Regions from separate parts of the Amycolatopsis sp. NPDC023774 genome, predicted to be linked through region 2. Evidence: riboswitches for the same ligand, from Rfam matches in the RefSeq annotation. Region 2 holds a riboswitch; each other region holds the start of a gene.
What was found. A riboswitch is a leader RNA that binds a small molecule or an ion and turns the genes downstream of it on or off. The one in region 2 is predicted to bind S-adenosylmethionine.

Region 1 (9,970 bases), on a different contig from region 2:
ACCACGACCTCGCTGCGGTCCTCCAGCACCACGCGGTAGACCACGTTGGGCGCGGTGGAGATCAGGTCGAGGCCGAACTCGCGCTCGAGGCGGTCGCGCGTGATCTCCAGGTGCAGCAGGCCGAGGAAGCCGCAGCGGAAGCCGAAGCCCAGCGCGACCGACGTCTCCGGCTCGTAGGCGAGCGCCGCGTCGTTGAGCTGCAGCTTCTCCAGCGCTTCGCGCAGCTCCGGGTAGTCGGAGCCGTCGACCGGGTACAGGCCCGAGTAGACCATCGGCTTCGGCTCGCGATAACCGGCCAGCGGTGCGGTGGCGCCGTGGCGCTCGGACGTGACGGTGTCACCGACCTTCGACTGGCGGACGTCCTTCACACCGGTGATCAGGTAGCCCACCTCGCCGACGCCGAGGCCCTTGCTGGGCTTGGGCTCCGGCGAGATGATGCCGACCTCCAGCAGCTCGTGGGTCGCGCCGGTGGACATCATGCGGATCTTCTCGCGCGGGGTGATCTTGCCGTCGACCACACGGATGTAGGTGACGACGCCGCGGTAGGTGTCGTAGACCGAGTCGAAGATCATCGCGCGCGCCGGGGCGTCCGCGTCGCCGACCGGCGCCGGGACCTGGCGCACGACCTCGTCGAGCAGCGCGCCGACGCCGACGCCCGTCTTCGCCGAGACGCGCAGCACGTCGGTGGGCTCGCAGCCGATGATGTGCGCGAGCTCGGCCGCGTACTTGTCCGGGTCGGCCGAAGGCAGGTCGATCTTGTTGAGCACCGGGATGATCTGGAGGTTGTTCTCCAGCGCCAGGTACAGGTTGGCCAGCGTCTGCGCCTCGATGCCCTGCGCGGCGTCGACCAGCAGGATCGCCCCCTCGCACGCCTCCAGGGCGCGCGAAACCTCGTAGGTGAAGTCCACGTGGCCGGGGGTGTCGATCATGTGCAGCACGTGGTCCTGGCCCTCCACCTGCCAGGGCAGGCGGACGTTCTGGGCCTTGATCGTGATGCCGCGCTCACGCTCGATGTCCATCCGGTCGAGGTACTGCGCGCGCATCGCCCGTTCCTCGACGACGCCGGTGAGCTGCAGCATGCGGTCCGCCAGCGTCGACTTGCCGTGGTCGATGTGGGCGATGATGCAGAAGTTGCGGATCAGTTCCGGCGGCGTGAAGGTGGTGTCGGCGAACGTCTTGGGCGCTGTCACTCGTGTGGTCCTCGGGAAAGGTCGGGGGTGGCCGCTTCCTATCGTCCCATGGACCTCCGGGTGCGGTTGGGGGTCATCCCCGATGCGAGCGCGCCGGGCTCGTGGTGACCTCGAAGGATGAGCACTCCACACCCTCCCCCGGGGACCTTCGACACCGCGCTGGACCGGGCGTTCGGGCACCCCAGCGGCCTGCTGGGCCGCGTCGGCGGCTGGCTGATGTCGCGCGGCAACGCCGCCACCGAGCACCGGCTCGTCGACCTCGCGCGGCTGGAACCCGACGAAACCGTGCTGGTCGTGGGTCCCGGCCCGGGCGTCGGCCTCGACGCCGCGAGCCGCCTGGCCGGCGAGGTCGTCGGCGTCGAACCGTCGGCCGAGATGCGCGCCCTGTGCCGGGAACGCTGCGGCGACCGCGTGAAGCTGCGCGACGGCACGGCTGCGTCGACCGGCTGCGCCGACGCTTCCGTCGACGTCGTGCTGAGCGTCAACAACGTCCAGCTCTGGGACGACCGCGCGGCCGGCTTCGCCGAGCTGTTCCGCGTGCTGGGTCCCGGCGGCCGGCTGCTGCTGTCGGCGCACGAGAAGTGGCTGCCGGTTCCCCGGCACGATCTGGCCGCCGAGGTCACCGCTGCGGGCTTCATCGACCTGCAGACGTGGACCTGGCAGCCGCCGGGCTTCGCCGCCCTGGCGGCGCAGCTGCGGGCCCGCAAGCCCTAGCGGGAGTCCCTCCGCAGCGGGTGGTCGGCCGGCACCTGTACCAGGACGATGCGCAGGCCGTCCGGGTCGGTGATCCAGGCCTCGTCGAGCCCCCACGGCTCGCGGCGCGCCCCGCGGACCGGCGTGACGCCGCGCGCGGCCAGCTCCTCGAGCGTCGCCGGCAGGTCACGGACCTGCAGCCAGAGGTCGACGGCCGCCGAGGGTGTCGCATCGTTGCCGCCCACGACCTCGATCGAACCGCCGCCCGCGAAGAAGACCGTGCCACCGGGGAACTCGCGGCGAATCGCCAGCCCGAGCGTGTCCCGGTAGAACGCGGTCGAGGCCTCCAGGTCGCGCGGGTGGATCAGCACGCGGCTGCTCAGTACGTCCATGCGTCCTGCCTACCCGAGTGGCTCAGGCCACCGCAATCGCGGCGATCCCGGCCAGCACCACCAGCGAGCCCACCAGCCGGCGTGCCGCGTTCCGCTCACCGAGCACGAACCACGCCGCGAGCCCGCCCAGCACGATCGACAGCTCCCGCGCCGGCGCGACCAGGCTGACGGGCGCCATTCGCAGCGCGTAGAGCACCAGCAGGTACGCCGCGGGCGAGGCGATCCCGACGATCAGCGTCTCCTTGCGGTGCTCGCGCCACAGCTCGCCGACCTCGGCGCGGTCACGAAGGGCCGCGGGCGCCAGCAGCACGCTCTGCACCAGCGCGCCGCCGCCGAAGTACACCAGCGGCGGCACCGCGAGCGTCGTCACGGAGTGGGCGTCCCAGAGCGTGTAGGCCGCGATGGTCGCCCCGGTGAGCACGCCGTAGAACACGCCGGCGCGGCGCGCTTTGACGTCGGCCTTGCTGCCGCCGAGGCTGATCACCAGAACGCCCGCCACCACGAGGAACGCCCCGATCAGGCCGAGCACGCCGGGGTGCTCGTGCAGCACGAGCACCGCCGCGAGCACGGACAGCAGCGGCCCGGTACCTCGCGCGAGCGGGTAGACGATCGACAGGTCGCCGACGCCGTACCCGCGCTGCAGCACCGTGCCGTACGCCACGTGCAGCACGGCCGTCACCGCGGCGGCGAGCAGCCACGTCCACTGTGGACGTTCGTTCTCGATCAGGAGCGCAGTGATGACGACGGGAAGCAGCACCACGGCCGACACGGTGTAGTAAAGCCACACGAACCGCGGCCCGCCGAAGGTGACGCGCTTCGCGGCGAGGTTCCACCCCGCGTGCACGACGGCGGCGATGAGGACGAACGACAGAGCTGTGGTGTTCACCGGACCCCCTCGGGTCTTCCGCGCACACGGAAGGCCGGGTCCTCCAGGCTTTTGTCCCGTCAGATGAACGGCGGGCGTCGGGCCGCGCCGATGGTGCCGCTCGGACCTGTCCCGCCGGCCCTGGTTGTCTTGCGTGGCGGTGCGGCGGGCCGGCAGCGGAACCCTAGGCACTGCGGTTTCCACGGTAGCCGAACCGACCACTCCGGGCCGCCCGAGGGGGCCGCGAGCAGGCCTGTTAGGCTTTCCCGTCGTTGCCGTGCGGCATTCCGTCAGGGAGGAAACCCGGCCGCGCCTGTCTGTACTCCAGGCGCCCGGAGCCACTTCGACGCGGCAGCGACCTTCACCGAGACGAAAGCAGGATGCCTTCATGGCCAACATCAAGTCCCAGATCAAGCGCATCACCACCAACGAGAAGGCCCGTCAGCGCAACCTGGCGATCCGCTCCTCGGTGAAGACCGCGATCCGCAAGTTCCGTGAGGCCGCCGACTCCGGCGACAAGACCAAGGCCCTCGAACTCCAGCGCGACGCCGCCCGCAAGCTCGACAAGGCCGTCACCAAGGGCGTCATCCACGCCAACCAGGCCGCCAACAAGAAGTCGGCTCTCGCGAAGCGCGCGAACCAGCTCTGAGCTGATCGCAGCACCACCCCGCCAGACCTGAAAGAGCCCGGTGACCGCTCGGTCGCCGGGCTTTTTCGTGCGCACTCCCGCACCCCCCTGCGAGCAGCGTTCCCCTCGAGGAGCCGCGGCGACGGCCGCTCGGCTGGCGGATGCCTGTTGCTGAGTCTGCGCACCCACCACCGACCGCCCGGGTCACCTCGCGCGCCGAGGACCCGCTCACCAGCCACGCACCGAAATCGAGGCGCCGCTGCGCACCCAGTCTCGTGCGGCTAGAGCCCGCTCAAAACCACGCGCCGGATCGCAGCGTACCCAGCGACCGCGTGGGTCGCCTCGTGCAGTGGCGACCGTCGGGCGCTTCACTGCTTCCCGAGCGCCGGCTTCGGCCGCGCCGTTCAGCGGGTCGAACTATGCCCGGCCGAGCAGCGTCAGCGTTCGCCCTTGGCGGCGACGACCTCGACGACCGCGCGCTCCAAGGCGTAGTCCGCGTCGGCCGCCACTCCCTTGACCTCGGCGTTCAGGCGGGCGACCACGCGCATCGCCGTGGCGAGGCCGTCCTGGCCCCAGCCACGTGACTGGCCCTGCGCCTTGCGGATCTTCCACGGCGGCATGCCCAGCTCGCCCGCCATCTGGTTCGGGTTGCCGCGGCCGGCGGCGGACACGCGGGCGATCGTGCGCACCGCGTCGGCGAGGGCGTCGGCGACCAGCACGTGCGGCACGCCCAGCTGCATGGCCCAGCGCAGCGACTCCAGGGCCGCCGCGCGGTCGCCGCCCACGGCCTTCTCCGCCACGGCGAAGCCGGTCACGTCGGCGCGACCGGTGTGGTAGCGGCGCACGGCCTGCTCGTCGACCACGCCGCCGGTGTCTGCGACGAGCTGCGTCGCCGCGGAGGAGAGCTCGCGCAGATCGGAGCCGACGGTGTCCATCAGCGCCATCACACCCGCCGCGTCGATCTTGCCGCCGACCCGGCGCACCTCGTTGCGCACGAACGACTCCCGCTCGGCGGGCTTCGTCAGCTTCGGGCACTCGGTGATTTCCGCGCCCGCCTTTTTCAGCGCCGCGGGCAGCGCCTTGGCCGCCTTGCTGCGCCCGCCGCCGTTGTGCACGACCACGAGCACGATCCCGTCGGCGGGCGCCTTCAGGTAGGCCATCACCGCGTCCGCCAGCTCCTGCGAGATGTCCTGCGCGGAGTCGAGTACGATGACCCGCCCCTCGCTGAACAGCGAGGGGCTCACCAGCTCGGCGAGCACGGGCGGTGTGAGTTCGGACACCCGGCTGCGCGTCATCTCGGCCGTCGAGTCCACGGCCCGCGCGGCGTCCAGCGACGCACGGACAGCCCGCTCGATGAGCAGTTCTTCCTCACCGAGGACGAGGTGGAGCGGCGCAGGTGCGGTGGTCACCCCGCCATCTTCTCACCCGCGCCGCCCCGCGCCCGCTCCGGTGATGTGCGCCGCCACCGTGGCACGAGGTGATCGCCATGTCGTACGGTGTACCCGAGGCCGCGCCCCACGAGGCACGCCGACAACTGAACACCGCTCATCCAGAGGGGCAGAGGGAACGGCCCGACGAAGCCCCGGCAACCGGCGTACAGCCTGTCTTCCCGAATTTGCGGGATAGCTGACGACCACGGTGCCAATTCCGGCCCGCTTTTGCGGGGCAGATGAGGAAAGGAACCTCGCGATGACCGTTACCCTCGGCACGACCTCCACCAAGAAGACCCTGGACCTCGGTCCGGCCGTCGAACTGGTGTCGAAGGAAGAGGGCCACCGGCAGCCACTCGCCCCGGAGTTCGTGTCCGCGGAGGACTTCTCGCCGCTCGAGGTCGCCTACGACTTCGGCCGCGTGCGTCGCGAAGACATAGAGGCCGGCCCCAAGAACATCTGGCGCTACAAGAAGCTCCTTCCTGTCCCCTCGACCGTCGAGGAGATCCCGAACACCGAGCCCGGCGGCACCCGCCTGGTGAAGGCCGACCGGCTGGCCAAGGCCCTGGGTCTCAAGTCCCTGTGGGTCAAGGACGACACCGGCAACCCCACGCACTCCTTCAAGGACCGCGTGGTCGCCGTCGCGCTGGCCGCGGCCCGCGAGTTCGGCTTCGAGGTCCTCGCGTGTCCCTCGACCGGAAACCTGGCCAACGCGACGGCCGCCGCCGCGGCCCGCGCCGGCTGGCGGTCGGTCGTGCTGATCCCGAAGTCGCTCGAGCGCGCCAAGATCCTCACCACCGCGGTCTACGACGGTGACCTGATCGCCGTCGACGGCAACTACGACGACGTCAACCGCCTCGCCACGGAGCTCGCCGGCGAGCACCCGACGTGGGCTTTCGTCAACGTCAACGTGCGCCCCTACTACTCCGAAGGCTCCAAGACGCTCGGCTACGAGGTCGCCGAGCAGCTCGGCTGGCGCCTGCCGGAGCAGATCGTGGTGCCGATCGCGTCGGGCTCGCAGCTGACCAAGGTGGACAAGGGTTTCCGCGAGCTCGGCCAGCTCGGCCTCGTGGAGGCCAGCCCCTACAAGGTGTTCGGCGCGCAGGCCACCGGCTGCTCCCCCGTCTCGGCCGCGTTCCGCGCCGGCCACGACGTGGTCCAGCCCGTGAAGCCCGACACCATCGCCCGCTCGCTCGCGATCGGCAACCCCGCCGACGGCCCCTACGTGCTCGACGTCGTCAACCGCACCGGCGGTGCGATCGAAGACGTGAGCGACGAGGAGGTCGTGGAGGGCATCCGGCTGCTCGCGCGCACCGAGGGCATCTTCACCGAGACCGCCGGCGGCGTCACCGTCGCGACCGCGAAGAAGCTCATCGAGGCCGGCAAGATCGACCCCGACGCCGAGACCGTGCTGCTCATCACCGGCGACGGCCTCAAGACGCTCGACGCCCTCGAAGGCCGCATCGGCCCCAAGGCGACCGTGCCCCCGTCGGCCGAGGCCGTGAGCAAGGCCCTCGGCCTCTGACCGCCGGGCCCGCGGGCCGCTTCCCTAGCGGGGCGGCCCGCGCGGCTCGCCCCGGCGCGCCACCGCCGGGCCGCCGTCACCGGGCAGCACGGCCGTGTCACCGTCCACATCGGTCCGCGTCACGAGCACACCCAACGTGCCCAACACGTCCACTGTGGACTTCGCCGGGTGCCCGTAGCTGTTGCCCGCGCCCACGCTGATCATCGCCGCCCGCGCGCCCACCGCCTCGAGGAACTGGGGCAACGAGTAGCGCGAGCCGTGGTGGGGCACTTTCAGCACGTCGGCGTGCAGATCCACCCCCTCGGCCAGCAAGTCGGCCTGCGCGGCCAGTTCCACATCACCGGTCAGCAGCACCTTCCCCGCGGCCGTGGTCGCCCGCAGCACCACGGAACTGTTGTTGATCATCGTGCCGTCCTGCAGGGTGGCCGCCCGCACCGTGACGTAGCGCGGCCCCAGTACGTCCAGCGACAGCCCCGGCCAATCGAGCCGCTGCCCGTCGCTCAGCTCCAGCACCGGAACGTGGTGCGTCGCCGCCTCCTGCGACACCTGCTGCCACGCCCACGCCGGCGCCCGTCCTGGGCCGACGGCGATCGCACCCACGGCCCGGCCGTCGAACACCGACGACAGCCCGCCGATGTGGTCGGCGTGCAGGTGGCTGAGCACCAGCAGCGGGATCCGCTCCACGCCGAGCCGCCGCAGGCACTCGTCCACCGGCCCCGGCTCCGGTCCGGTGTCCACGACCACCGCCCGCCCGGGCTCCGCTGTTGCCAGCACCACGGCGTCGCCCTGGCCGACGTCGCACTCCACCATCGCCCAACCCTTCGGCGGCCAGCCGGGCGAAAGGACCCGCGGCGGCACCACGATCAGCAGCACCGCCACCAGCCCCATCGCCACCAGCAGCCGAGCGCGCCGGAACCGGAACGCGACCACCACCACGACCAGCACCCCCGCCGCGCACACCCCGCCCCACCAGCCACCCGGCCAGGTCAGCACCGCACCCGGCGCGCGGGCCCCGTGCCGCGCGACGGTGATCAGCCAGCGAGCCTCCGGATCGGCCAGGTGCACCAGCACGTGCCCGGCTCCGGGCCACCACGGCCCGACCACCGTGGCCAGCACCCCGAGCACCGTGACCGGCGCGACGACGGGCGCCGCCAGCACATTGGTCACCACCGAGATGAGGCTCACGGTGCCCGCCATGCCCGCGATCACCGGGGCGGTGACCACGAACGCCGCCAACGGCACCGCGATGCCCTCGGCGTATCCCGGCGGAATCCCCCGGCGTACCAGCGAATCCGCCCACCGCGGCGCGAGCAGCACCAGCCCCGCCGTCGCGAACACCGACAACGCGAACCCGAAGTCCGCCGCCATCACCGGATCCCACGCGACGAGCACGCACACCGAGAACGCCAGCGCCGGGAACGCGGATCCACGCCGGCCCAACGCCAGCGCCAGCAGCGCCACCCCGCCCATCACCCCGGCGCGCAGCACGCTCGGTGCCGGACCGACGAGAATCAGGAAGCCACCCAAGCACAATCCCGCAGCGGCCGCCGACACCCGGGGCCCGATGCGCAGCAACCGGCACAACAACAACACCGAGCCGCACAGGATCGCCAGATTTCCCCCGCTGACGGCCATCAAGTGCGTGAGTCCCGACTCCGTGAACTCCTGCTCGACCTGCTCTGGCAACGCACTCGTGTCGCCCAGAACCAGTCCGGGCAACAGCCCCGCCGACTCCTCCGGCAACACCGCGCACAACTCGTGCAGCCCCGCCCGCAACGCCGCGGCCGCCCGCTGCCACCACGGCGCCCGCGTGACCCCGGCCGGAGCGCCCTGCACGTAAACGACCGCGGCCGTCAGCTCACCCCCGCGCGCCGGCGCCAGGCGACCCGATGCCGTGACCTCCTGGCCCGGCAGAAGATCAGCCCACCCGGCCACCGGCGCGAGCAGCAGGACCCGGCCGGTGGACCTCACTTTCCGACCGTCCACAGTGGCTGATTCCACAGTGGCCGATTCCACCCGGGCGTCGATGGCCACCGACCTCGTGCCCGCCTGCTGATCGGCGTAGCCGGCGCTGTGGATCGGCCGTGGTCGTTCTGTGACCTCCACGCGGATTGTGCCGGTTCCCCCGTGCACGGCGGCCTGTCCGAGTGCGTCCTGCTCCGGTCCCCTGATGCGCCACGCCGTCGGCAGCGCCACGACGAGCCCTAGAACCAGCAGCGCGCCGGCCGCTCCGAGCCACCTCCCACGCCGCCGCGCGAGCAATACGGCCGACAAAACCGCGGCCACAACCCCGAAAACCTCGGCCGCCCACCACCCGAGCCGCAGCCCCGCCAGGGTGCCACCCCAGGCAGCCAGTGCTGCCGGGACGAGCCGAAGGTCGTGGTCACGCCACGAGGGCGCGGCTTCCGGTTGGACGAACATCATCCGACCGTCACCTGCTCGCGCAGCTTCTCGAACTTGCTTTCTCCGATGCCTTCCACATCGCGAAGTTGTTCGACGCTGGAGAAGCCGCCGTGCTGGGTGCGCCAATCGAGAATGCGGCCGGCGGTGACCTCGCCGACGCCGGGCAGGGTGTCGAGCTGCTCAGGCGTGGCCGAGTTGAGGTCAAGCTTTCCCGGTGCCGCGCCGGCGCCTGCCGGGACCGAGGACGCGACCGCGATGCCGACGGCGAGCTGTTCGCCGTCGGTGAGCTTGCGGGCGAGGTTCAAGCCGGAGAGATCAGTGCCGGGGTCGGCGCCACCGGCGGCCCGCACCGCGTCGGCCACGCGCGAGCCGGCCGGAACGGTGACGAGACCGGGCGCGCGGACGTGGCCGATCACGCTGATCACCAGCTTCGCGGACGTCGAAGACGCCGGCGCCGCAGCGGACGGGTGAGCCTTCGCGCTCGGCAGCGACGGTGCCACTTCCGTCGCGGGCGATCCGCTGAACACCGCGAACCCCGCCGCGATCAGTACGGCCACAACCACGAGACCCAGTACGACGAGGACTCGAGGGCTTTTCAGCACGCCGGGCAGACCAGGATGGGCCGGGTCGGCGCCGCCGGGCAGCCAGCGCCGAACCAGCCGGCCGCCGGGCCCGACGGTGCGTGGGCCCGCCGCCAACTGATCGGCCAGCCAGGCGAGCCTGGCGTTCACGGGAGTGCCCGGATCACGGGCGGTCTGCTCGAACACACGTGCGACGCTAGGCGCTGATCGACACCGGCCACCAGGCCGAATCCGGCCGCCTGTGGATAACTGCCCCCTTGTGG
Region 2 (9,970 bases):
CGCGTTCCGCTGGCACATCGACCTCGCCAAGCGCCTGGGCAAGACGCTGATGATCCACGACCGCGACGCCCACGAGGACGTGCTGCGCATCCTGGACGAAGAGGGCGCACCGGACACCGTCGTCTTCCACTGCTTCTCCGGGGACGAGCACATCGCGCGGCGCTGCCTCGACAAGGGCTACGTGCTCTCGTTCGCCGGCACCGTCACCTTCAAGAACGCTCGCGGGCTCCACGAGGCCGCGCGACTGGCGCCGGCGGGGCAGTACCTCGCCGAGACCGACGCGCCGTTCCTGACCCCCCACCCGTTCCGTGGGCGCCCGAACGAGCCCTACTGCACCGCCTACACCGTCCGGCACCTCGCGGCGCTGAGGGGCGAAGCGGTCCACGAAGTGGCCCAAGCGGTCCGGACCACTGCCGAGCGCGTCTACCAATTGCCCAGTGTCACAACGGGTTGAACGGATTGCGACGTTCGGGGAGCGCACTAGCCCACACTGACGAGTGACACAGGTCACGACACTCCGGGCGGTGTTTGCGCAACCCGGCGACCTCCGTTACTGTCCCGTGATCGTGCCGGTCGGAACCGCGGACGCGGATCCGGCTGATACGCCCACAGTCACGTCAGTGCACGTCGGGGAAGCGGCACCGAGGTTGGTACGACTCGGGACCGTGACGATGGCGCTGGCTGGGGGTGTCGGACTTGAGAGGCGCGCCGAATGGTGCGTCGCGACGAAGGAACAGGTCGTGGTGACACGTCCTGCCCTGGGAAAGGGAACGACCCAGTGACTGGTAGTAGGCAGGGTGGCTCGCGCCATAGCACCGAGAATCGTGGTGCTGCGCAGACCCTTTTCACTTCCGCTGGTTCGGTGGCCGTGCTCGACCGCGAGCTCGCAGACACCGCATACGGGGACCTCGGTTTTTCCGACGAGCTGTACGTGACGGAGCAGGACGTGCTCCTCGCTCTCGGCCCGGACGCCGACGCGATGATGGCCGAGATCGACGTCGACGTCGACGAGCTGATCCGGCTGATCAACGCCGAGACGACCATGCTCCCGCCGCTCGCCCTCCCGGACGAGCTCGCCGAGGACCGCACCGCCACTCCGGAGGCCAAGAAGGTCGCCGTCGAGGAAGGTCTGCGCGAGGCCACCCGCACCTGGAAGCGCCGCTTCCTCAAGGGCGCCGTGCTGGCCGTCATGATCTCCGTCGGCGGCGGCGGTGCCGCGGCGCTGGCGATGAACAAGAGCGTGACCGTCGACGTCGACGGCCACGAGCTCACCGTCCACAGCTACGGCGACACCGTCGGCGAGGTCCTGGAAGACGCCGGCCTCTCTGTCGGCGCCCACGACTCGCTTTCGCCCTCGCCGCAGGCCGAGGTCGGCGACGGCGGCGTCATCAAGCTCGAGCGCGGCCGCCAGCTGAACCTCGTCGTCGACGGCGTGTCCCGCCCGTCCTGGGTGCGCGCGACCACGCTGGGCGAGGCCATGACCCAGCTCGGCATGGCCGACATGATGGGCAAGGGCGCCTGGACGTCGATGCCTGCCAACGGCGAGCTGCCGCTCGAGGGCTCGACCGTGCAGGTCAAGACCCTCAAGCACATCACGCTCTTCGACGGCAGCAACGCGCCGCGCCAGCTCACCACCAATGCGGTGACCACCAAGGAGTTCCTCTCCGACTTCAAGATGAACCTCGGCCCGGACGACGCGGTCGAGGGTGGTCTGAACGTCTCCCTCAAGGACGGCGCCGAAGTCCACGTCAGCCGCATGGGCGTCTCGATGGTCAACCAGCAGGAGACCATCGACCCCGATGTGCAGAAGGTCGACGACCCGACGCTCGAGCAGGGCAAGACGACCGTTCAGGACCCGGGCACCCCGGGCCAGAAGATGGTGACCTACAAGGTCACCAAGAAGAACGGCGAAGAGGTCTCCCGCGAGCAGGTCTCGGTGAAGGTCCTCGTCGATGCCAAGCCGAAGATCCTCAAGGTGGGCACGATGAAGCCCGCCGACCCGGCGATCGGCGACGGTTCCGCGTGGGACCGCATCGCGGCGTGTGAGGCCGGCGGCAACTGGTCGATCAACACCGGCAACGGCTACTACGGCGGCCTCCAGTTCGACAAGCGCACCTGGGACGCCTACGGCGGCGACGCCTACGCGGCCTACCCGAACCAGGCTTCGCGTGCCCAGCAGATCGCGATCGCCGAGAAGGTCCGCGACGCCCGCGGTGGCTACAGCGCTTGGCCGGTCTGCGGCAAGCGGGCCTGAGTTCCGCGTTTCCCGCGGCTCGGTAGGCTTCCCCGGTGGTTGAACTGCTGGGGCCTGCCGAGATCCGCGGGCTGGCGGACGAGCTCGACGTCCGGCCGACGAAAAAGCTCGGCCAGAACTTCGTGCACGACCCCAACACGGTTCGCCGCATCGTCGAGCTGGCCGGGGTTCAGCCGGGCGACGTCGTCCTCGAGGTCGGCCCCGGGCTGGGGTCGCTGACGCTGGGACTGCTCGACGCCGGTGCGCGTGTGGTGGCCGTCGAGATCGATCCGAAGCTGGCGGCGCGGCTTCCGCGCACTGCCGCCGAACGCGCCGCTTCCGTCGCGGATCAGCTGACCGTGGTCGGCGCCGACGCGTTGCGGATCAGCGCGGCGGACCTGCCGGCCGAGCCCGTGTCGCTGGTGGCGAACCTCCCGTACAACGTCGCGGTCCCCGTCGTGCTGCACCTGCTGGCCGAGCTGCCGTCGTTGCAGCGCGGGATGGTGATGGTCCAGACCGAGGTCGCCGACCGCATGGCCGCCGGTCCCGGCAGCCGCATCTACGGCGTGCCCAGCGTGAAGCTCGCTTGGTACGGCCCGGCGCGCAAGGTCGGTGCCGTGCCGCGGTCGGTGTTCTGGCCGGTGCCGAACGTCGACTCGTCCCTCGTGGCTTTCGAACGTGGCACTCCCGTGGAGGGCGTTGAGCGGCAGCGGCTGTTCGAGGTCGTGGACGCCGCATTCTCCCAGCGCCGCAAGACACTGCGCGCGGCCCTCGCCGGCTGGGCCGGTTCGGCCGATCGCGCGGGCGAGCTCCTCGTGGCGGCCGGCATCGACCCGAAGACGCGCGGCGAACAGCTCGACGTGCACGACTTCGTGCGGCTCGCGGCTCAAGCCTGAAAGAGCCGCGCCAGGTGGTAGTCCAGCGTCGCGAGGACTTCGGGTGGGGTGAAACGGCCGTGCAGGATGTCGAGACCCAGGCCCGTGAAGCCCGCGACCAGGAGGTTGGCCTCCTGCCGTGGCTGGACGCCGGGCGGGAGAGCCGCGCGGCGCAACAGGCTGGTGAGCAGGTCCTCGATCGGCGTCTCGGTGTGGAGAAAAACCTTCGCCAACGCAGGGTCGCTGTGGGTGCGGCTGAAGTACGCGCGGTGGACGCGTAGTGACAGCTCGCGCTCGGCGTCCAGCGGGAGCAGCTCGGTGAGCAGCGTCCGGACCACGCCGCGCACGCTCTGGTCGACCTGCGCGGCGATGCGGGCCTGCGCGCGCTGCTCGCCGCGTTCGTGCAGATAACGCAGGGAGAGCACGAGCAGGTTGTGCTTCGTCTCGAAGTAGTACTGCACCAGCCGCAGCGACACGCCTGCCTCGGCGGCCACCTCGCGCATGCTCACGGAGTCGAGTCCGCGTTCGGCCGCGATGCGCCACACCGCCGTCGCGATCTCGCGCCGGCGCTGCTCGTGGTCGACGCGCCGCGCCATGGTCCTCCTCCGCTGTTGTGGTACGACTGTATCCGATACACGCGTATCATCAGCGGTGTGACGCAAGTCCGGAGTCGGCTCGCGGACGGGAGTGGGTGTCCGGCCGGGAAGACGCGGTGTCTCGCCGTGGCGAACTACCTTGCCGAACCGTCATTTACCCACGCGCGCGCCACTCCCGGATCATCGGGCCGGAATCGCGGCTCCACCAGGGTTCGGCAGCGTCCACAGTGGAATTGGTGGCCGGATTCGCCGCGCGGAAGAGATTCGGTGCCGGAGCCTTCGGGGTCCACGATGTGGCTACGAGTGTCCCGGTATCCGGGCACCACCACTCGTGTGATCTGCACCAACGCGCTTGCGTTCACCCAGTGGGATCGGCTTTACTCAGAAAGTCCATCCCGAGCGACTGAGAGACCTGGCTCGCCGAAGTCGCAGCAACCACTCCCCATGGGGCAGGTGCTACAGCCAGGACCGATGGAGGCTGTTTCCGATGCAGAGGGTAGCCCGCCCGCTCCTGTTGACCCGGCGGCGCGTCGTCGATGAAGGTCGCCGCACGGTATGTGCGTGTCGACGCTCCACAGTCATCGCCTGATCTTTTCTTACGCAATTCTGCGCACCGTCCGAAAAGGACGGTGATTCGGTGACGCCCGGCGCGCCTGGAAACGGTGCTGCGCCCACTGCCTGGAGCTCTCTTCGTGATCACTGTCGAAAACGTGTCCAAGTCCTTTCCCCTCAACGGAAATCCGGTCGCTGCGCTGCGTGATGTGAGCGTCGACGTGCAGGCCGGTTCCCTCTTCGGCGTGGTGGGCCCCGCCGGCTCCGGCAAGTCCACGCTCGCCCGCTGCATCGCCCTGCAGGAGCGCCCGGACCGAGGTGTCGTACGGCTCGACGGCCTCAACACCGGTGCGCTCGACGGCCGACGGCTGCGGGAGGTCCGCCGTCAGCTGGGTGTCGTCGGTACGAAGCCGGAGCTGCTCGCCGAGCGCACCGTCGCCGGCAACATCGCCACGCCGCTGGAGCAGCTTGGCGTCGACGGCCCGCAGCGCAAGAGCCGCGTCGGCAACCTGCTCGACCTCGTGGGCCTCACCGCCCGCGCCGCGCAGAAGCCGGCCGACCTCACCCCCGGCCAGCTGCGCCGCGTCGCCGTGGCCAAGGCGCTCGCCGCCGGCCCGGCCGTGCTGCTCGCCGACGACCCGACCGCCGGCATCGCCCCCGAGGAAGCCGGTGCGGTGCTCGCCGTGCTCGACCGGGCCCGCGCCGAGCTGGGCACCACCGTCCTGCTGACGACCCCCGACGCCGGGGTCGTCCGCCGCGTCTGCGACGACGTCGCGGTGCTCGAAGACGGCGTGGTCGTCGAACGCGGTCACGTGCTCGACCTCATCGCCTCGCCGGGCAGCTGGACCGCGCAGGCGGTGCTGCCGGCAATCGAGACCGCCCGCGCGCAGGCCGCGAAGTACGACCGGTCCGCCGACGTCGTGCTGATCGGCTTCGCGTCCGTCGGCGCCCTGCTGCCCGAGGCGGCCGGCCGCTTCGACGTGGAGGTCGCCACCATCGGCGGCGGTCTCACGCGCATCGGCGACACCCCGATCGCGCGTTTCCGCATCGGTGTCCGCGGCGAGCGGGCCGACGCGGCGCTGGCGTGGATCGCCGACCGCGGCGCCCACGTGACGCCGGCCGTGCGGGCTGCGCAGAGCGTCGCCGCCTGACCCCACGCCCCTGAGCCGTCCGTCTGGCCCACCGGCCTGACCCAGAGCGCCCCAATGCGGCGTTCGGTGCGCTCAACGCACCGAACGCCGCGTTGGGTGCGTTGAGCGCAACCAACGCCACAGTGGGGCGGGTGGGACAGGGGTCCGGGGGGAGGGCGCGGGCGTCCGGAAGGTTGGGACCGCCGTCCTGAGAACGACTGTTTTCTCCTGGTGGGGAGCCCAGGCGCCGGGCCACGTAGGCTTGACGGGTGCTCGCCGTAGTTCCACCACCAGTCACCGTCCGGGTCCCGGCCAAGGTCAACCTGCACCTGGCCATCGGTGACCTGCGCGACGACGGTTACCACGACCTGGTCACCGTCTTCCAGGCGTTGTCGCTCACGGACGAGGTGACCGTCGCGGCCACCGACGAGCCGGGGCTCGAGGTCTTCGGCGAGGGGGAGGGGTTGGTGCCCACCGACGCCACCAACCTCGCCTGGCGCGCGGCTCAGGAGCTCTCCGCCTACGCCGGTCGCGCCGAGGGCGACGACCCGAAGGTGCGGATCGTGCTCCGCAAGGGTATCCCCGTCGCCGGTGGCATGGCGGGCGGGAGCGCCGACGCGGCGGCGACACTCGTCGGCCTGGCCTCGCTGTGGAAGCTCGACGTGACGCGCGACGAGCTGGCCGCCATCGCGGGCAAGCTCGGCAGCGACGTGCCGTTCGCGCTCTACGGCGGCACCGCGCTCGGCACGGGCCGCGGTGAGCAGCTCGTGCCGGTGCTGTCGCGCCACACGTTCCACTGGGTGCTCGCGTTCGACACCGAAGGCCTGTCGACGCCGAAGGTGTTCGGCGAGCTCGACCGCCTCCGCGCCGACGGCAACCCGCCGCGCATCGGCTCGCACACGCCCGTGGTCGAGGCCCTCGCGTCGGGTGACCCGCGCCAGCTCGCGCTGCTGCTGGGCAACGACCTGCAGGCGGCGGCCGTGTCGCTGCGCCCCGGCCTGCGCCGCACGCTGCGCGCGGGCGTGAACGCGGGCGCGCTGGCCGGCTGCGTGTCCGGCTCGGGACCCACGTGCGCGTTCCTCTGCGCCGACGCGCAGGCCGCCGTCGAGGTGGCGGCCGAGCTGTCCGGCGCCGGCGTCTGCCGGACGGTGCGCGTCGCCCACGGCCCGGTGCCCGGCGCCCGGCTGGTCGGCGGCGACGACGCACCCCGTGGCGCGCCACCGCGCGTGCACGCCTGAACCTCTAGTCCACTGTGGAAAGGATCGGCTGAATCGGATGGCCAACCTGGTCAACCTGGAGTCGGTGAGCAAGTCGTACGGCGTGAAACCGCTGCTGGACGGCGTTTCGCTCGGCGTCGCCGCAGGACAGCGCATCGGTGTGGTCGGTCTCAACGGAGGCGGCAAGACGACGTTGCTGGAGGTGCTCGCGGGTCTGAGCGAGCCGGATTCCGGTCGGGTGAGCCATGTTCGTGACCTGCGCATGGCCGTCGTCACCCAGCGAACCGAGCTGCCTTCGGGCAGCACGGTCGGCGACGTCGTGCTCGAACGCTATGGCGCGGAACACGAATGGGCCGCCGACGCGCGCGTGCGGTCCATTGTGGACGGGCTCGGCATCACCGCCATCGGGCTCGACACGCCGACCGCGAACCTCTCCGGTGGCGAACGCCGTCGCGTCGCGCTCGCCGCGGCGCTGACCGGCGAGCTCGACCTCGTGGTGCTCGACGAGCCCACCAACCACCTGGACGTCGAAGGTGTCCGCTGGCTGGCCGACCACCTGCTCGCCCGCCGGATCGCCGTGGTGGTCGTGACCCACGACCGGTGGTTCCTCGACACCGTCGCGGGCCTCACGTGGGAGGTCGCGAACGGGCGCGTCGAGCAGTACGAAGGTGGCTACGCCGACTGGATCTTCGCGCGGGCCGAGCGGGCGCGCCTGGCCGCGACGGCCGAGGAGAAGCGCCAGAACTTGGCGCGCAAGGAGCTGGCCTGGCTGCGCCGCGGCCCGCAGGCGCGCTCGTCGAAGCCGCGCTACCGGGTGGAAGCCGCCGAAGCGCTGATCGCCGACGTGCCGCCGTTGCGCGACTCCGTGGAGCTGATGGCGTTCGCCAAGCGCCGCCTCGGCAAGACGGTGCTGGAGCTGGAAGACGTGACGCTCAGCGTCGGCGACCGGACGCTGCTCGACCACGTGACGTGGCGCATCGGGCCGGGTGACCGCGTGGGTCTCGTCGGCGTGAACGGTTCGGGCAAGACCTCGCTGCTCAAGCTGCTGGGCGGTGACATCGAACCGGAAACCGGGCGGCGGGTCGAGGGCAAGACGGTCGCGCTCGCGCACCTGCGCCAGGAGCTCGACGACCTGCCGGGCGACCTGCGCGTGCTGCAGGCGATCGAGCAGGTGGCCGGGCGCGTGGTGTTCGGCAAGCAGGAGATGACGGCTTCGCAGCTGGGCGAGAAGCTCGGCTTCCCGGCCGAACGGCAGTGGACGCCCGTCGGTGATCTGTCGGGTGGCGAGCGGCGCCGGCTGCAGCTGTGCCGGCTGCTCATGGCCGAGCCCAACGTGCTGCTGCTCGACGAGCCGACCAACGACCTCGACATCGACACCCTCCAGCAGCTTGAAGACCTGCTCGACGGCTGGCCCGGCACCATGGTCGTGGTCTCGCACGACCGCTACCTCGTGGAGCGCGTCTGCGACACCACCGTGGCCCTGTTCGGCGATGGCCAGGTGACGAACCTGCCCGGCGGCATCGAGGAGTACCTCGATCGCCGCACGAAGCTGCGCGAGGCGACGCCGCGGCGCCGTGACATGGCGCCGGGGCGGGGTGCGTCGGCGGCTTCCGGGAAGGCCGAGACCAAGCGCAGCAACGCGGAGATCCGGGCCGCGCAGAAGGAGCTCGGACGGCTGGAGCGCAAGCTCGACCAGCTGGCCGCGCGCGAGGAGAAGCTGCACGCGGCGCTGCTCGAGGCGGCCACGGACCCGGACAAGCTCATCGCGTTGAACACGGAGCTGAAGGGCGTGCACGCGGAGAAGGAAGACGTCGAGGCGAAGTGGCTGGAGACGTCGGAAGCGCTCGAATGACGGCTTGATCGGTGCTGTTCGCGCCACCGCGGGCAAGCGTTGACACCCAGACAGTAATCTGTCGCGCATGAGTCGGTTCGTGGACACGCTCGTCGAGACGGCGACGGGGCGGGGTCAGCAGCGCGGCATGGTCACGGGCGAGCCCAAGGAGCCGGTGCGCCGGACTTGGGCCGAGGTCCACGACCAGGCCAAGAAGATCGCCGGAGGCCTGGTCGCAGGCGGGTTGAAGCCCGGGAGCGCGGTGGCCGTGCTGGCCGCGGCGCCGGTGCTCATCGCGCCCACCGTGCAGGCCGTGTGGCTGGCCGGCGGCAGCGTGACGATGCTGCACCAGCCGACGGCGCGCACGGACCTCGCCGAGTGGGCCGAGGACACGGTCAAGGTGCTGGGGATGATCGGCGCCGGGCTGGTGGTGCTGGGCGAGCCGTTCGACCAGCTCGCGCCTGTGCTGGCCGAAAAGGGCATCGAGCACCGCCTGATCACGGAGCTGGCCGAGGCGGAGCCGCTGGGCGAGGTCGTGCCGACCGACGAGGGCGACACCGCGTTGCTCCAGCTCACCAGCGGTTCGACGGCCGACCCCAAGGCCGTGCGGATCACTTACGGCAACCTCTACACCAACGTCAAGGCCATGGTCGACCGCGCGGAGTTCGACTTCGACGTCGACGTGATGGTGTCGTGGCTCCCGACGTTCCACGACATGGGCATGGTCGGCTTCCTGACGGTGCCGATGACCTTCGGCGTCGAGCTGGTGAAGATCACGCCCGTCGAGTTCCTGTCCGGCCCGTTGATCTGGCCCGAGCTGATCTCCAAGTACAACGGCACCACCACTGCCGCGCCGAACTTCGCGTACGCCATCGTGGGCCGCCGCATGGCCCGCGTCGAGGACGACAACGCCTACGACCTGTCCAAGCTCCGCATCGCGCTCAACGGCGCCGAGCCGATCGACGAGACGGCCGTGCGGACCTTCGTCGACGCGGGCGCCCGCTTCAAGATGCCGGCCGAGTGCGTGTTCCCGGCGTACGGCATGGCCGAGGCGACGCTGGCGGTGTCTTTCGCGCCGCTGTTCACCGGTCTCACGCTGGACGTCGTCGAGGCTGACGCGCTGGAGGCGGACGACCGCGCCGTCCCGGTCCCCGAGGGCGACCCTCGACGGGGCACTGACGCCGTGCGCTCCTTCGCCGTGCTGGGCCGCCCGCTGGACGGCCTTGAGGCGAGCATCGTCGCCGCTGACGGTTCGCTGCTGGGCGACCGCGAAGTCGGCGAAATCCGCCTCCGCGGCCCGGCCGTCACCCCGGGCTACCTCACCGTCGACGGCCCCCTCGACACCCAGGACGCCGACGGCTGGATGAAGACGGGCGACCTCGGTTACCTCATCGACGGCCAGATCGTCATCTGCGGCCGTCGCAAGGACGTCATCATCATGGGCGGCCGCAACCTGTACCCCACCGACATCGAACGCGCGGCCACCTCGGTCGAGGGCGTACGTGCCGGCAACGCCGTCGCCGTCCGCCTCGACGC
Region 3 (9,970 bases), on a different contig from region 2:
CGACGAGCTCGGCGCCGAGCTGCTGCAGGTGCGCATCCGGAAGGGCTCGAAGCTGCACGGCGTGTACATCTCCGAGCTCGGCCTTCCGGCCGGCGCCACCGTGAGCCTGGTGGTCCGTCACGGCTCCGGGTTCACGCCGCAGAAGACCAGCCGCCTGCAGGAGGACGACCAGCTGCTGGTGGTCACCACTGCCGGGGTCCGCGACGCGACCGAGCGCCGGATCCGCGCTGTCGACCGGGCCGGGCGGCTCGCGCGCTGGCGCGGTGAGCTGGGCCGCTGAGTCACCGCAGCGAGGCGAGCACGGGCTCCAGGTTCCGCGGCGCGTGCCACAGCGGCAGCCGCAGGTGGGTCCGGAAGCCGTCGTAGACCGAAAACGCGGGCCCTGGCGCCAGTTTCACCCCGGCGACGAGGGCGCGCTGCGCCAGGCGCACGGCGTCTTCGCCGGTGTCGGCCCACAGTCCGGTACCGCCGGCCGGCGTCGTCCAGCGCCAGTGCGGGAACACGCGGCCGAGCACGTCCACAGTGGACTCCCAGCGCGCGGCGAGCAGAGCGCGCCGCGCCTCGCGGGCCTCCGCGACACGGCGCAGCAACCCGGCGGCCAGCAGCTGGTCGACGACCGAGCAGCCGAGGTCGATCGCCTTGCGAGCCTCGGTCAGCCGCGCGACCGTCGGCGCGTCCGCGCGGATCCACCCGATCCGCACGCCGCCCCAGAACAGCTTCGACGCGGTGCCGATGCTCACCAGCAGCTCCGGCGGCACGTGCGCGGCCAGCCCCGGTGCCGGTCCGCGGAACGCCAGGTCGGCGCTGCTGCGGTCCTCCACCGTGCGCAGGCCGGCGGCGGTGATCAGCTTCCCGAGCTCGCGCCGCGCGGGCGCGGGCATGCGCTCACCGGTCGGGTTGTGCACGGACGGCTGGCAGTACAGCAGCGCGGGGGAGCGGCGCAGCGCCGCTCGCAGCTGGTCGCGGTCGATCCCGTCGGCGGTCCAGCGGATGCCCCGCAGCCGGGTCCCGGCCCCGGCGAACGCTTCGAGCGCGCCGCGGTAGCTCGGTTCCTCGACCACGACCAGGTCGCCCGCCGTGACCAGCGTGTTCGCCACGAGCCACACGGCCTGCTGGGCGCCCGCGGTCACCAGGACCTGCTCCGGGGCGGTGGGCACGCCGTCGTCGGTGAGCAGCCGGGCGATCGTGGCCCGCAGCCGTGGGATGCCGGCGGGGAAGTAGCCGTCGGTGCCGAGGTAGGGCTCCAGGTCGGCGGGGCCGAGCGCGGCCAGCGCGTCCGCGGTCAGGGCCGAGCCGGGCAGGGCACCGCTCGACAGGTCGGCCGGGGCGGCCGAGCCGGTGAACGAAACGAGCCGGCCACCCGGCACGCCCGGGCCACCGGGCTGGCGCCGGCGCACCCGCGAACCGGAGCCGGCCTCGGCCGTGAGCCGCCCGCCGGCCGCCAGCTGGTCGTACGCCGAGGTCACCGTGCCCCGGGAGACGCCCAGCGCTCGCGCGAGCGGCCGTTGCGCGGGCAGGACCGCGGCTTCGGGCAGCACGGCGGAGTCGACCAGCTCGGCCAGTGTGGCGGCGAGCGCGGCGGGGAGCGTGGGGGCGCCGCCGCGCCAGGCGCCGAGCAGCCGAACCAGTTCGGCGGCCGTGACCCGGTGCATGGGCGCCTCCTTCACCAGCCAGTTTGGACCACTTCCGGCGAACTGGCCCAGCGGCCGCGCCCGGGCCGGGGCGACGATGGCGGACATGGCCACGGTCTGCCTCGTCGGCACCCTCGACACGAAACACGCCGAATACGACTGGCTGCGCACCCGCCTCGAAGTCGACGGCGTGCACACGCTGCTGGTGGACGCCGGTTCAGTCCGGTCGGACGGAGCCGACGTGCCGGCCGACGAGGTGGCCCGCGCCGCGGGCGTCGACCTCGCTTCGCTCTCCCGCGATCGCGGGCAAGCCGTGGAGACGATGGCGCGCGGTGCGGCGGTGACCGTCCGGCGGCTGTTCGACGAGGGCCGCGTCGACGCCGTCCTGGCGGTCGGCGGCTCGGGCGGGTCCTCGATCGCGGCGGCGGTGATGCGCGAGCTGCCGGTGGGCGTGCCGAAGCTGCTGGTCTCCACCATGGCGTCCGGCGACGTCCGCCCGTACGTGGGCGAGACCGACGTGACGCTGATGTACTCCGTGGTCGACATCGCGGGGCTCAACGCGGTGTCGAAGACCGTGCTGGGCAACGCGGCGGCCGCGATCGCCGCCATGGCCCGCCACCACGACACCGGCCGCGAAACCACCGATCGGCCCGTGGTCGCGGTGACGATGTTCGGCGTCACCACACCCGCCGCCGACGAGGCCCGCGCCGAGCTGGAACAGCTCGGCTACGAGGTGCTCGTGTTCCACGCGACCGGCTCCGGCGGCCGCGCGATGGAGAAGCTCGTGACCGACGGCCTGCTCGCCGGTGTCCTCGACCTGACCACGACGGAGCTGGCCGACGAGCTCGTCGGCGGCGTGCTCTCCGCGGGCCCGCACCGGCTGGAGGCGGCCGGGCGCGCGGGCCTGCCGCAGGTCGTCAGCGTCGGCGCGCTCGACATGGTCAACTTCGGCCCGGCCGACACCGTGCCCGAGCGGTTCGCGGACCGGAACCTGCTGGTGCACAACCCGACCGTCACGCTGATGCGGACGACCCCGGAGGAGTCCGCTCGGCTGGGCACGCTGCTCGGACGCAAACTCCGGGCGGCGCAAGGGCCCGTCTCGGTGTTCCTGCCGCTCGGCGGAGTGTCCGCTGTGGACGTTCCGGACGGCCCGTTCCACGACCCGGCGGCCGACGCCGAGCTGTTCGCCCACCTCACGGAAGCGCTGTCCGGTGGCACGGCGACCGTGACACGGCGCGAAGAAGCCATCAACGACGCCGGGTTCGGTGCGGCCGCCGCGCGGGAACTGCACCGGCTCATCGGGGAAGGGAGGTCCTGACGTGGACCGCGAACGAGCGCTCGCCCGGCTCACCGCCGCGGTGGCCGAAGGCCGGCCTGTGATCGGTGGCGGCGCGGGCACCGGCCTGTCCGCCAAGGCCGCCGAGGCGGGCGGCATCGACCTGCTGATCATCTACAACTCCGGCCGCTACCGCATGGCCGGCCGCGGGTCGCTCGCCGGGCTGCTGGCCTACGGCGACGCCAACGGCATCGTCGTGGACATGGCGCGCGAGGTGCTCCCGGTCGTGCGCGACACACCGGTGCTGGCCGGGGTCAACGGCACCGACCCGTTCCGCCTGATGGGCCCGTTCCTCGACGAGCTCAAGCGGATGGGGTTCGCCGGCGTGCAGAACTTCCCGACCGTCGGGCTGATCGACGGTGTGTTCCGCCAGAACCTCGAAGAGACCGGCATGGGCTACGGCCTGGAGGTCGACCTCGTCGCGCTGGCCCGCGAACGCGATCTGCTGACCGCGCCGTACGTGTTCGACCCCGAGCAGGCCGCCGACATGACCCGCGCGGGAGCCGACGTGCTCGTGCCGCACCTCGGGCTCACCACCAGCGGCACGATCGGCGCGCGGACGGCCGTCACGCTCGACGAGGCCGTCACCCGTGTGCAGGTGATGCACGACGCGGCCAAGCGGGTGAACCCGGACGTGCTTGTGCTGTGCCACGGCGGCCCGATCGCCGAGCCCGCGGACGCGCAGTACGTGCTCGACCGCACTGAGGGGATCGTCGGTTTCTTCGGCGCTTCCTCGATCGAACGGCTCCCGGCCGAGCGCGCGATCCGCGAGCAGACGGAGGCCTTCCGCGCGCTGCGGCGGTGATCGCCGGTCTGTGAGCGCCGTCTCAGCTCGCGGGACACCTCTGGCGTCACCGGGCGTCGTTCGGCTACCTTCATCAACAGGTCATGAGTGCCAGCGTTCAGCCCCGGCTTGCTGGCCGGCAACCCTCCTACCGCGGTGGGGTGCCCCGGGTGAAGACCGGGCCGGTCGCGTTGTGCGGCAGGCAAGCGCGGGCCCCTCGCCGGGGTCCCCCGGACTGCCGAGGAGGCACCGCCATGACACTCGCTCTGGACCGTACCGCTGCAAACACCGAACCCGTTGCGCCGCAGGGCATTCCCGGCGTCGCGGGCGCGGCGCTGCGAGTGCCGCTGGTGACCGGCGGCGAGATCGGCTACGCGAACCTCGACCACGCGGCGAGCGCGCCGTGTCTCGACGCGGTCCGCTCCGCGGTCGACGAGTTCCTGCCCTGGTACGCCAGCGTGCACCGCGGCGCGGGCTTCGCTTCGCAGGTATCCACGCGCCTTTACGAGCGCACGCGCGACATCCTGCGCCGGTTCGTCGACGCGCGCGCCACCGACACCGTCGTGTTCACGCGCAACACCACGGATTCCTTCAACCTGCTGGCGCGATCGCTGCCGCGGCGCACGTCCGTGGTCGTGTTCGACACCGAGCACCACGCGGCCCTGCTGCCTTGGCGGGGCCCGAATGTGCGCCGCGTGCAGCTGCCGCGCACGCGCCTGGCCGCGGTGTCCGTTGTGGACGAAGCGCTCGCCGCCTGCCCCGAGGGGCCGCGGCTCGTGGTGGTGACCGGAGCGTCCAACGTGACCGGTGAGCTGCTGCCGGTGGCCGAGATCGCCGCCGTGGCCCGGAAGCACGGCGCCCGCGTGGCGCTGGACGCCGCGCAGCTCGCACCGCACCGCCGGATCTCCCTGCGGGAGCTGGACGTCGACTACGTCGCCCTCTCGGGGCACAAGCTCTACGCGCCCTTCGGGGCCGGTGCGCTCATCGGCCGGTCCGACTGGCTGCGCGCCGCCGAACCGTACCTCGCCGGCGGGGGAGCGACGAAGCTCGTGACCCCCGAGGCCGTGGTGTGGAACACCGGCGCCGAGCGGCACGAGGCCGGCTCGCCGAACACTGTCGGCGTGTACGCGCTCGGCGTCGCGTGCGAGCGGCTGGCCGCGAACTGGGCCGCCGTGGGCGAGCACGAGGCCACGCTGCTGGAACGGCTGCGCAAGGGCCTGGCCGGTGTGCCCGGCTGCGCCGAGCTGCGCCTGTTCGACGCGCCGGTGGACCGCGTGGGCACGGTGAGCTTCGTCGTCGACGGCTTCGAACCCGGCTGGCTCGCCGCGGTCCTCTCGGCCGAATACGGCATCGGTGTTCGCGACGGCGCGTTCTGCGCCCACGTCGCCACCAAGCGCCTCATCGGCGAGTGCGGCCGCGACGGGCAGCAGGCCGTGCGCGTGAGCCTCGGCCTGGGCAGCACCGAGGAGCACGTGGACCGCCTCGTGCTCGCGCTGCGCCAGATCGTCGCCCGCGGCGCCCGCTGGGAGTACACGAAGGTCGACGGCCGCTGGGCGCCGGTGGGGGACCCGCGGGAGCTTCCGCCGTTCTGCGCCTGAGCCCGCTCGCTAGGCTCCCCGCATGGGGAGAGCGTGGGGGTTCTGGGTTCCGTTGGCGGTGCTGGGTTTCGCCGAGCTGATCCTGGCCGCGGTGCAGCTCGTGACCGCCGAGCACGGGGCGCACGGCGTGTTCGTCGACCTGTACTCGGGTCCGGTGCACCGGGTTCCGGGAGGACTGCTCGGCCCCGGTCCCGGCGGCCTGCAGTTCCTCACGCAGGACCAGGTGCCGTTGCTTCCGTCGACGTACGCGACGGCGCTCGGCTGGCCGATCGCGCTCGCTGTGGTGGTGGCGCTCGTCCTGGCCGGGTACGCGCGCCGGGGCCGCCTCGAGCACCGGCCGGTTCGCCGCCCTCCTCGCCGGGGGCGTGCTCCCCGTGCCGGTGCTGGACCTGGTCGCGTTCGGCTGGCTCGACCTCGACGCCCGACGTGCGCGGACCCGCGCTGGCGACGCTGGGGCTGGTGGTGCTCGCGTGGTACGAGCGCAGCGCCGTCGTGCTAGTGGTCGCGGTGGTCTTCGCCCTGGTAGCGGCCGTGGTGCTGCCCGGTCTCGGCGGAGTTGTGCCGTCGGGCGCGATGCTGCTGGCGACGGCGTTCGCCGTGGTCGCCGGACCCGCGAAGTGGCGGTCACGGCCTGCCGCCGCGACCGGGTGAGCCCGGGGCGTGGACAATGGGGATGTGAGCACCGAGTCCTCCTCGTCCGAACCCGGCCTGTCCGAAGGCGCGAAGCCCGCCGATGCCCCCGAACCGGCGGTGACCGGCGACGTGGCTCCCGAGGAGCCCGCCGCCGAGAAGGCGCCCGTGGTGCTGCCCAAGCGCCGGGTCGGGCTGGTGTTCGCGGTCGCGGCCCTGATCTGGGCGATCGACCTGGTGTCGAAGAACCTCGTGGCGGCCAACCTCGAAGGCAAGGAGCCCGTGCGCATCCTCGGCGGCCTCATCTACTTGCAGGTGATCCGCAACCCCGGCGCCGCGTTCTCGATGGCCACGGGCATGACGTGGGTGCTCGCACTGGTCGCGGCGGCCGTGGCCGTCGCCATCATCTGGCTCTCGCGACGGCTGCGCAGCGTCGGCTGGGCCATCGGCCTCGGCCTGGTGCTCGCGGGCGCGCTCGGCAACCTCACCGACCGCATCTTCCGGGCCCCCGGCCCGCTGCGCGGCCACGTCATCGACTTCATCTCGGCCTTCGCCCCCAACGGCGAGGGCTTCGCGATCTTCAACATCGCCGACTCCGCGATCTGCTGCGGCGGCGTGCTCATCGTCCTGCTGTCGCTGCTGGGCAAGGACTACGACGGCACCTCGACCCGTGACAAGAACAGCAAGAAGGAGACCGCGTGACCGCGCGCCTGCTGCCCGTCCCCGACGGGCTCGACGGCATGCGCGTCGACGCCGGCCTCGCCAAGCTGCTGGGCCTGTCCCGCACGGTCGTTGCGGAGCTCGCCGAGGCCGGTGACGTGCTGGTGGACGGCCGGCCCGCCGGCAAGTCCGACCGCCTGACCGCCGGTGGCCTGCTCGAAGTGACGCTGCCGGAGCCGGAGTCCCCGATCCAGGTCATCGCCGAGCCCGTGGCGGGCATGAAGATCCTCCACGACGACGACGACATCGTGGTGATCTCCAAGCCGGTGGGCGTCGCGGTGCACCCCAGCCCCGGCTGGACCGGGCCGACGGTCGTCGGCGGGCTCGCCGCCGCGGGCCTGCGCATCTCGACGTCGGGCGCCGCCGAGCGCCAGGGCGTGGTGCACCGGCTCGACGCGGGCACCACCGGTGTGATGGTGGTGGCCAAGAGCGAGCACGCGTACACGGTGCTCAAGCGCGCGTTCAAGGAGCGCACGGTCGACAAGGGCTACCACGCCGTGGTCCAGGGCCACCCGGACCCGACGCGCGGCACCATCGACGCGCCGATCGACCGCCACCCGCGCCACGACTACAAGTTCGCCGTGGTCGCGGGCGGGCGCCCGAGCGTGACGCACTACGAGGTGGTGGAGGCGTTCCGAGCCGCGTCGCTGGCCCACGTGAAGCTCGAGACGGGCCGCACGCACCAGATCCGCGTGCACTTCTCCGCGCTGCGCCACCCGTGCGTGGGCGACCTGACCTACGGCGCCGACCCGGTGCTGGCGCGCCACCTCGGCCTCACGCGGCAGTGGCTGCACGCCCGCACCCTCGGCTTCGCGCACCCGGCCGACGGCCGCTGGGTCGAGTTCGAGGCGGAGTACCCCGACGACCTCGCCCGCGCGCTGGAGATCCTGTGCGAGGAGAGCTACTAGCCCTCGACGGCCCAGATCAGTGTGCGGTCGTCCGGCTCCGGGCGGGGGCTCCAGCGCACCGAGACCACACGCGTCGCGTCCGGGAGGACGTAAACGGTGTGGCCGCCGAGCGTCTCGCCGGGCCGCACGCCGATCTTGTGCGGCGGCCGGGAGGTCAGCGACACGGGCGCCTTGGCGACCGTCGTGCCGTCGGCCGTGACGAGCTCGAGGTAGTTGTCCGGCAGCGACGCGAAGGGCACGTTGCCGCGGTTGGTGATCTCGGTGTGCACGACCACCGCCCGCTCGCCGGCGTCGAGCCGGTAGCCGGCGGCGCCGAACAGATAGTCGGCCGGGTCCTGCACCTCCAGCAGCTGCACGGTGAGCTGCTCGCCTTCGAGCCCCTGCGTCGGCAGTGTCTCGCCGATCCGGCCGTGTCTGCCCTCGGCGGGGCCCGCGCGGCGCGGCTCGTCACCGCGGGCCCAGGACGCGGTCTGCGGCACGCCCCACGTGCTCAGCGCGGGGTCGAGCGGCGGTGGTCCCGGCACGGCCGGGTGCGCGCCCGACGGCAGGCCGTAGGGACCCGAGGGCACGCCGTACGGCCCGGACGGCACGCCGTGCACGGGTCCGGACGGTCCACCGTGGACGGACGGGGCACCCGGCGTTCCGGGTCCGTTCCCCGGCCGCGGAACGGGGGCGCTCGGCGGAGCCGCGGCCGGAAACCCTTGTTCCGTCGGCATCCCCGGGCCCGCTCCGGCCGGCAGGCCCGGGCCGGGCCGTCCGCCGGGCGCGGCGACGGGCATCGCCCCCGAGGGCGGCTGGGCCTGCTGCCACGACGGCGGCGCTCCCGCGATCGCCGCCCGCAGCCCGGCCGGATCGCTCTCGACGCCCACGAGCAGCGGCAACCCGCTGCCGGACAAGGCAACCAGGCGGTAGGCGACTTCACGCGGATCCATGCCCACCTTCGCGGCGAGGTCGTGCACGGCCGTTTTGCCCAGCTCGGCGAGGGCGGCGAGCAGGCGGACATCGGCGGGATCGGTCACGGCCACGCGGGGAACGCTACCGTCCGGGCGACTCCGGCCGCGGCAAGGCGGGGGCCGGAGTCGCCCGGTCCGGTGGTCGGAGCCCGGTTTCGGTGCTCTGGGCATCAGGAACGGTACCGATCCACCGTTCAGAATGGGTGAACGGGACGCTCGTGCCGGAACGCCACCGTGGAGCCCGGGTCTCCATTAAGGTCGGACTCGCACGGCACCACCGAGCCCCGGGAGTCCGCACCCATGACCGTCGTCACCGATCTCGCCGACGAGCTCGTCGACGAGATGTTCGGCTTCGAACCGCTCTCCGCCGCGATCCTGGGCATCAAGCCCGACGCGCCGGGGCTCGGCGACCCCAGCGCTGCCGCTGAAGCCGCCTACCGCGAGCGGCTCGCCGGTCTGCTGGCGCGCGCGCGGGCGATCGAGGCCGGTGAGCTCGACGCGACGGACCGCGTCACGCGCGAGGTGGTGATCAACTCGATCGAGGGCAAGCTCGATTTCATCGACAGCCGCTTCGGCGAGTTCACCGTGACCGACCTGTTCGTCGGGCCCGCGGCGGGCCTGCTGTCGGCGCTGCCGATGGTGCCGGTGCTGCCGGGGGACAAGGCCTCGGTGCACCTCGACCGGCTGGCCGGGATCCCGGCCTTCCTGCGCGCGGTCGCGGTGCGGCACCGCGAGGGCATCGAGGCCGGCCTGGTGCCCGTCGAGCGGCTGGTGAAGGGTGCGATCGCCCACGTCGACCGCTACCTCGCCGAGCCGGCGGGCGACCCGCTGCTGCGCCAGCCGGCGCCCGACGACGCGTTCGCGAGCCGGCGCGAGGAGCTGCTGCGCGACGTCGTGCGCCCGGCGTTCAAGGAGTACCGCGACTTCCTCGAGTCCGAGGTGCTCGCCCACGGCCGGCCCGACGACCGCGCGGGCGTGTCGTGGCTGCCCGGCGGGGACGAGATCTACGCGCGCCTCGCGCGCATGCACACCACCACCGACCGTTCGCCCCAGGAACTGCACGACACGGGCCTCGAGGTGATCGCGGGCCAGGTCGAGCAGTACCAGGCGCTGGGCGAGCGCGTGTTCGGCACGCGCGACCTGCAGGAGATCTTCGAGCGGCTGCGCACCGACCCGAAACTGCGCTGGACGAGTGCCGAGGAGCTGCTCGACACCGCGCGCTCGGCCATCACGCGCGCGGCGGCCGAGTCGCCGAAGTGGTTCGGCACCATCCCCGAGCAGCCGTGGACCGTCGAGGCCGTGCCGGAGGATTCCGCGCCCGGCGCGCCGCCCGCGTACTTCATGCCGCCGGCCGCCGACGGTTCGCGCCCGGGCACCTACTTCGCCAACACCTACGAGGCCACCGAACGG

Region 1: linked by a shared signal. The riboswitch ahead of thrC (threonine synthase) and the one ahead of AB0F91_RS01970 (ATP-binding cassette domain-containing protein) in region 2 are both predicted to bind S-adenosylmethionine.
Region 3: linked by a shared signal. The riboswitch ahead of AB0F91_RS29050 (aminotransferase class V-fold PLP-dependent enzyme) and the one ahead of AB0F91_RS01970 (ATP-binding cassette domain-containing protein) in region 2 are both predicted to bind S-adenosylmethionine.

What each region holds. Positions count from the first base shown of each region.
Region 1 covers NZ_JBFAAJ010000011.1:155,376-165,345, reverse strand. The annotation lists gene lepA (translation elongation factor 4) at 1-1,190, opposite strand, end outside; gene AB0F91_RS23630 (class I SAM-dependent methyltransferase) at 1,308-1,904, shown strand; gene AB0F91_RS23625 (VOC family protein) at 1,901-2,275, opposite strand; gene AB0F91_RS23620 (EamA family transporter) at 2,298-3,161, opposite strand; gene rpsT (30S ribosomal protein S20) at 3,529-3,789, shown strand; gene holA (DNA polymerase III subunit delta) at 4,206-5,177, opposite strand; SAM riboswitch class I at 5,311-5,444, shown strand; gene thrC (threonine synthase) at 5,458-6,723, shown strand; gene AB0F91_RS23600 (ComEC/Rec2 family competence protein) at 6,748-9,144, opposite strand; gene AB0F91_RS23595 (ComEA family DNA-binding protein) at 9,144-9,893, opposite strand.
Region 2 covers NZ_JBFAAJ010000001.1:383,240-393,209, forward strand. The annotation lists gene AB0F91_RS01950 (TatD family hydrolase) at 1-454, shown strand, start outside; gene AB0F91_RS01955 (transglycosylase family protein) at 869-2,254, shown strand; gene rsmA (16S rRNA (adenine(1518)-N(6)/adenine(1519)-N(6))-dimethyltransferase RsmA) at 2,290-3,129, shown strand; gene AB0F91_RS01965 (TetR/AcrR family transcriptional regulator) at 3,120-3,704, opposite strand; SAM riboswitch class I at 4,092-4,182, shown strand; gene AB0F91_RS01970 (ATP-binding cassette domain-containing protein) at 4,397-5,407, shown strand; gene AB0F91_RS01975 (4-(cytidine 5'-diphospho)-2-C-methyl-D-erythritol kinase) at 5,656-6,624, shown strand; gene AB0F91_RS01980 (ABC-F family ATP-binding cassette domain-containing protein) at 6,662-8,455, shown strand; gene AB0F91_RS01985 (fatty acyl-AMP ligase) at 8,523-9,970, shown strand, end outside.
Region 3 covers NZ_JBFAAJ010000017.1:14,104-24,073, reverse strand. The annotation lists gene AB0F91_RS29070 (potassium/proton antiporter) at 1-280, shown strand, start outside; gene AB0F91_RS29065 (PLP-dependent aminotransferase family protein) at 282-1,652, opposite strand; gene AB0F91_RS29060 (Tm-1-like ATP-binding domain-containing protein) at 1,738-2,949, shown strand; gene AB0F91_RS29055 (phosphoenolpyruvate hydrolase family protein) at 2,951-3,772, shown strand; SAM riboswitch class IV at 3,852-3,966, shown strand; gene AB0F91_RS29050 (aminotransferase class V-fold PLP-dependent enzyme) at 4,006-5,349, shown strand; gene AB0F91_RS29045 (hypothetical protein) at 5,372-5,848, shown strand; gene AB0F91_RS29040 (hypothetical protein) at 5,809-6,000, shown strand; gene lspA (signal peptidase II) at 6,112-6,681, shown strand; gene AB0F91_RS29030 (RluA family pseudouridine synthase) at 6,678-7,607, shown strand; gene AB0F91_RS29025 (AsnC family protein) at 7,604-8,632, opposite strand; gene AB0F91_RS29020 (DUF885 domain-containing protein) at 8,861-9,970, shown strand, end outside.